2 regions of the Flavobacterium sp. UBA4854 genome follow, and region 1 is predicted to be linked to the other one. Evidence: riboswitches for the same ligand, from Rfam matches in the RefSeq annotation. Region 1 holds a riboswitch; the other holds the start of a gene.
The links. Region 1 has a riboswitch for S-adenosylmethionine ahead of B3J44_RS09040 (homocysteine S-methyltransferase family protein). Riboswitches for the same ligand answer to the same signal wherever they lie in the genome.
Positions count from the first base shown of each region.

Region 2: it holds a riboswitch for S-adenosylmethionine, as region 1 does, so the genes downstream of both, B3J44_RS20325 (alpha/beta fold hydrolase) here and B3J44_RS09040 (homocysteine S-methyltransferase family protein) in region 1, are expected to answer to the same signal.

Region 1 covers NZ_DHEI01000063.1:21,531-24,956, reverse strand. Annotated here, with positions in the region: gene B3J44_RS09045 (NAD(P)/FAD-dependent oxidoreductase) at 1-838, shown strand, start outside; SAM riboswitch class I at 1,371-1,487, shown strand; gene B3J44_RS09040 (homocysteine S-methyltransferase family protein) at 1,814-2,818, shown strand; gene metH (methionine synthase) at 2,960-3,426, shown strand, end outside.
Region 2 covers NZ_DHEI01000139.1:12,189-15,614, reverse strand. Annotated here, with positions in the region: gene B3J44_RS20335 (aspartate kinase) at 1-601, shown strand, start outside; gene B3J44_RS20330 (hypothetical protein) at 1,254-1,454, shown strand; SAM riboswitch class I at 1,645-1,752, shown strand; gene B3J44_RS20325 (alpha/beta fold hydrolase) at 1,830-2,813, shown strand; gene thrA (bifunctional aspartate kinase/homoserine dehydrogenase I) at 2,815-3,426, shown strand, end outside.

The sequences.
Region 1 (3,426 bases):
AATCAAACAATTTGAGCCAGGATTTACATTAGGAGAACGCGCTGAAACAGTTGAAAAGCAAGAAGACGGGACTTTCATTGTAACTTCAAACAAAGGAACTAAATTCCACGCGCCGGTTATCGCAATCGCTGGAGGATTAGGAAGTTTCGAGCCTCGTAAACCACTTATCGAAGATATCGAGTTTTATGAAGATAAAGGAGTAAAATACTTCATCAAAAATCCTGAGAAATTCAGAGATAAAAGAGTTGTTATTGCAGGAGGAGGAGATTCAGCATTAGACTGGTCAATTTTCTTAGCAAACGTAGCTTCAGAAGTAACTTTAATTCACAGAAGAAACGAATTTAGAGGGGCTTTAGATTCTGTAGAAAAAGTACAGGAATTAAAATCAGCTGGAAAAATTAAATTAATCACTCCGGCAGAAGTTATCGGAATCAATGGTGCTGAGCATGTTGAGTCATTAGATATCGAAGAAAACGGAGCACACCGTAAAATCGAATGTGACTATTTCATCCCACTTTTCGGATTAACACCAAAATTAGGTCCAATCGGAGACTGGGGATTAGAAATTGAGAAAAATGCTATTAAAGTAAACAATGCATTAGATTATCAAACTAACATTCCGGGAATCTTCGCTATTGGAGATGTAAATACATATCCAGGAAAATTAAAGTTGATCCTTTGTGGTTTCCACGAAGCAACTTTAATGTGCCAAGCTGCGTATTCAATCATCAACCCAGGTAAAAAATATGTATTGAAATATACAACAGTTTCTGGTGTAGACGGTTTTGATGGAACTCGTAAAGAAGCGCCTAAAGCGGTTGTTAAGGCGATTGTTTAATCGAAGGTGCTGAGGTTCTAAGGGACTAAGGCGCTAAGGTTTTTTAAATATTGTAAAGCCCAAACTTTTTAAAGTTTGGGCTTTTTTAATTACTATGAATAATCCCAGAGGGATGACATATTTATAGAATAAAATTGATGTCGTTTGACAAAGAGCTCCAGCGGAGCGAAATATATGTCGCTCCGCTGGAGCTCTTGTGTTGTGCTGGTTGTTTTTCTATAAATATTATGCTCCTCCGGAGCTGAACACTATAGCAAAAAATGTATAGAACATAGCCAGTGGTTTCAACCACTGGAACACAACGTATGAACACAACAACGTATGAACACATCGCATAATCAATGCGGATATGATCATACAAACCAAATTATCACAATACGTTCCCCGCGGTTGAAACCGCGGGCTATATTTGAAAAACAGAAGCTAAAAAACCTTAGAACCTTAGCATCTTAGTCCCTCAGTACCTTAGAAAAAAAACATTTGCAAATAGAAAGCCTATTTCATACCTTTGCACTGTTCTTAAAATTATTGTTCGTTATCACGAAAGGCGGAGGGATAGACCCGATGAAACCTTAGCAACCCTTTATCATAAAGAAGGTGCTAAATTCTACTTTATACGACATTTTCCAGTATTAAAGATAGATAACACAAATACATACTCGTATTTCTCAAAACTTTTCTCGATAACATATAATATTTACTGAAACAGATGCTGTATCAGGAGCGAATCATTGGTGCATTTTTGCTTTCAATAGTTCCCGCTGTACACAAATATCTTTTATTCTGAACCCCAGAATAAAAGGATATTTGCTTCCATCGGGGCTAATGAGCCAACAATAGTGCACTTTTGGAATTAATGTGAAAAATATCGAAGGTAAACCCGAAAGGTTTTTAAAACCTGTCGGGTTTAAATAGATCCTTCAAAATTAAAAATAAAAAAAGCTTGGCGCCTTAGCGTCTTTGCGGCAAAACAACATGGCAGTAACAATTCAAGAAGCAATAAAAAAAAATATCCTAATCCTTGACGGAGCAATGGGGACAATGTTGCAACGCTATAATTTCTCTGAAGAAGATTTCAGAGGAGAGCGTTTCAAAGATTTCCCACATCCGTTAAAAGGAAACAACGATTTACTATCCCTAACACAACCACAAGCAATCCGCGATGTTCATGCCGCTTATTTTGAAGCTGGTGCTGACATCGTAGAAACCAACACCTTCTCAGGAACGACAATCGGTATGGCCGATTATCACATGGAAGATTTGGTTTACGAGTTAAACTACGAATCGGCAAAACTTGCACGCGAGGTTGCCGATGAGTTTACCGCTAAAAATCCAGAGAAACCTCGTTTCGTAGCCGGTTCAATTGGCCCGACAAACCGTACAGCAAGTATGTCACCAGACGTAAACGATCCAGGTTACAGAGCCGTAACGTTTGACGATTTACGAATCGCGTACAAACAACAAGCAGAAGCTTTAATGGACGGTGGCTGTGATTTGCTTTTAGTAGAAACAATCTTTGATACATTAAATGCAAAAGCAGCACTTTTTGCAATCGAAGAAGTAAAAGAAGAACGTAATCTCGATATTCCAATCATGGTTTCAGGAACCATTACAGATGCTTCAGGAAGAACGCTTTCAGGACAGACAGTTGAAGCATTTTTGATTTCAGTTTCACATATTCCGTTGTTAAGTGTAGGATTCAATTGCGCTCTTGGAGCCGATTTGTTGAAACCGTATTTAAAAACATTAGCACACAATACGAGCTTTAATGTTTCGGCGCATCCAAACGCTGGATTACCAAATGCATTCGGACAATATGATGAAACGCCAGAACAAACTCAGGCTTTCATTAAAGAATATCTAGATGATAATTTGATTAATATCATTGGCGGTTGTTGCGGAACAACTCCAGATCATATCCGATTAATGGCTGAGGTTGCGAAAGACTATAAACCGAGAGTAGCGACGGTTTTTGAATAATATTCGTATTCCTGCAAGGTTTTCAAAATCTTGTAGGTATGATTTATTGAGAGTTAAAAAATAGAAGCCTACAAGGTTTTGAAAACCTTGCAGGTTGAATTGAGAATAAAATGTTCCGTAGGAACAATGGATTGGTAGAAAATGACAGAAAAAAGAAGAGACCTTGTATTATCAGGATTAGAACCGTTAATTATTACGCCGGAAAGTGTTTTCGTGAATGTTGGTGAGCGTACAAACGTGACAGGTTCAAGAAAATTCTTGAGATTAATCAAGGAAGAGAAATATGACGAGGCGCTTGATATTGCAAGACAGCAGGTAGAAGGTGGAGCACAAATCATCGATATTAATATGGATGAAGGAATGCTTGACGGTGTTACAGCGATGACTAAATTTTTGAATTTAATTGCTGCGGAACCAGACATCTCGAGAGTGCCGATTATGATCGACAGTTCGAAATGGGAAATCATCGAAGCAGGTCTAAAAGTAGTACAAGGGAAAAGCGTTGTCAACTCGATTTCGTTAAAAGAAGGAGAAGAAGCCTTTATTCATCATGCTAAATTAATCAAACGTTACGGAGCAGCTGCTATTGTAATGGCTTTTGATGAAGT
Region 2 (3,426 bases), on a different contig from region 1:
TTATTCGGGCGAAAAAATCACTAAGATTCGAGGTGTTTTCTCGGATAATCTGAGTTATGTCTTTAATCGATTTTCATCAGAAGATGTTTCGTTTTCGTCTGTTTTAAAAGATGCGAGCCTTTTAGGTTTAATGAAATCTAATTTTAAAGAAGATCTGTCTGGAAACGATTCTGCAAGGAAACTTTTGATATTGGCCAGAGAAATAGGAAAAGATTTTGAGTTTTCAGATATTAAAATCAAGCCCTTCATAACCGAAGACCATTTAGAAAAAAATGGAGTGCTAAACAAAGATGCTGTCGATAAATCTTTTAAAATCGCAAAAATTACTCAAGCAGAAAATCATGTATTGAGATATGTGGGAGAGTTTGATGTAGAAAAAGGCACTTTAGAAGTCAAATTAATTTCGGAACCAATAAATTCCCCAATCGGACAATTAAAAGGTTCTGATACCATTTTTGAAATTTTCACTAAATCTTATGCCGATATTCCAATCGTAATTCAGAGCGCTCCACCTTGCAAACAAGCAATTTCTAGAGGAATTATAACCGATATTCTGAAAATTGCGGAGCGAATTAGGAGTAAAGAAGCCGTTTGGCTGTAATTTTTTAGTTAAAAAAAATATAAAAGAGAAAAAAGTTCTTTGATAAATTGATTTGTCAAATGGAATTATGAAGGAAAATTGGCTTATTTTGTAAGTTTTTTACTTGTGTTATTTCGTTTTCGTTTTTGTAAGATGTTTTTTAACGTTAAAAAACACATTTTCAACGGATTTTGTAATTAAATTCTTGAATTTTATTTGTGTAATAAGAAAAATATTTGCATATTTGTTATACCCAAAAACTACTAGAAATCAAATGAACTTAAAAGTCAACAAAATGTTTTGTGCCATCTCGGTTAAGACCGAGGCGGGGGTGTCTATTGCTAAAAAATTGTAAGAATACAATAATAATATAGTAAAAGCCTCCTAAGAAATATTTTAGGAGGCTTTTTAATTTACAACAAATGCAGAATTTAAATAAAATACAATATAAATCACAGATGAATAAATCCTTACAGATGAACACTAAGATGTTTGCTGTCGCGCTTATTTGCGTGAACGTCTGTTGATACTAAAAGTATAAATGAGTTTAAAAACTTAAACCCTTTTGGTATCTAAAAATCCAAAAGGGTTTTTTTATTCTAGAAAATGACTTAACAAAAAGATAAACGAGAAATAAAGATTATAAAACACAACTTAACTAAAACTTAATATCATGAGCAAATTGAACTACTTCGCAGAAAAAATTTCTAAATTGAAAAACAGAAGGACAAAAAATAATAATCCGCCGCCAACAAACGAATTGGCTCACCCAAGATTCGGAATCACAGAGGAAGATAAAAGCGCTGAGAAAAAAGTGCCAAACTCTTTATTGTTTTTGATGTATTCAAAAGAAAATGAAACGCTTTTTATCTAAACGAAAAAGCATCATAAATTTAGGGTAAAACCTGCTTAATTTTACTGGGCATTTTTGTTCGGTAAATTTTTGCGTATAATAGTTTTTGCTAAAGTAAGTCTCAGAAATTTAACAAACACTTTTAGATAAAATTTGTTTGTTTGAGAAATTAGTAGTTAATTTGCACCGTTAAGTTCAAACACGTATTGAAATGTTATAAAGAAAGGACGAGGGATTAGACCCGATGAAGCCTTAGCAACCCTTCGGTAAAACGAAGAAGGTGCTACATTCTACCACGCCAAACGTGGAAAGATAACAACAAGATTTTTTCTAGTTAAACCTAGTTTTTCTTTCTAATATTTCCATATACAAATCAATAATACAACAGATTTGAAATTGGAAAATATACCAAATCCCATTATAATTCAAGATTTCATCACAGAAAGTGGTGCAACTTATCATTCTATACCATTAAGTTTTACGCTGGCAGGACAACCTTTGCACAGCGCGCCTATTGTTTTGGTTAACCATGCTTTAACTGGAAATTCGCAAGTTACTGGCGAAAACGGCTGGTGGAATGACTTGATTGGTGAAGGCAAAACCATTGATACTGCTGTTTATACCATTTTAGCTTTCGATATTCCAGGAAACGGAAGCAATTCCTTTTTAATTGACAACTATTTAGATTTTACAGCTAGAGACATCGCAAGAATCTTTATTGAAGGCGTAAAAACTTTAAATATCGAAAAGCTTTTTGCGGTTATTGGAGGTTCTGTTGGCGGCGGAATTGCTTGGGAAATTTTAGCATTAGCGCCAAATATCACAGAAAATCTTATTCCGATTGCGAGCGACTGGAAATCGACTGATTGGCTTATCGCTAATTGTTTCCTGCAAGAACAAATTCTAAACAATTCTTCAAGACCAATCGAAGATGCAAGAATACATGCCATGCTTTGTTATCGTTCGCCAGAATCTTTTAAAGAAAAATTTCAGCGCACGATCAACCAAGATCTTTTGATTTTTAATATCGAAAGCTGGTTGGCACATCACGGAAAAAAATTGCAGAAAAGATTTCAATTGTCTTCTTATAAATTAATGAATCAGTTGCTTAAAACAATTGATATTACTAGAAATAGTGAAAGTTTTGAAAACTTAATGTCTAAAACAAAAGCTTCAATTCATATCGTCGGAATCAATTCAGATTTATTTTTTACAGCAAAAGAAAATGTAGAAACCTACGAAGAATTGAAGAAGTTTAAAGACAATGTTTTCTATAGCGAAATTGATTCGGTTCACGGACATGACGCTTTTTTAATCGAGTACAAACAATTAGATCATTTACTTGCCGATATTTTTAAGGCAGAAACAATAAAGAAATAAAATGAAAGTATTAAAATTTGGAGGTAAATCGTTAGCAAACGGAGAAGGACTTAACAAAGTTGTTTCAATCATTTCAGATAAAGTAAATCAAGGCGAAAAGATTGCCGTTGTAGTTTCTGCACGTGGAAATGCTACTGACGAATTAGAATTTATTTTAAGCATTGCTGCTAAAAACGGCAGTTATAAAGAATTATTAGAAAATTTCAAAAAATACCAGATTTCAGATTATCCGCAGGTAGATTTATCTGAAGAATTTAATGTTTTAGACAAACTTTTTGAAGGAGTAAGTTTAATTGGAGATTATAGCAAAAAAATCAAAGATCAGATTTTATCTAAAGGTGAATTGCTTTCGGCTAAATTATTGACGGCTATTTTATTGGAAAAAGGAATTCCTGCCAATTTTGTAGATACGAGAGATTTACTGAAAACAGATTCAAAATTTGGCGATGCACAGCCTTTGGAACAGCTTTCAAAGAAAAACGTAGTAAATTATTTTAAAGAACATAACGGCGAAACGGTTAATATAGTTACAGGCTTCATTGGCTCAAACAACAACAACGACACAACTACTTTAGGTAGAAATGGCAGTAACTATACCGCTTCGTTAATCGCA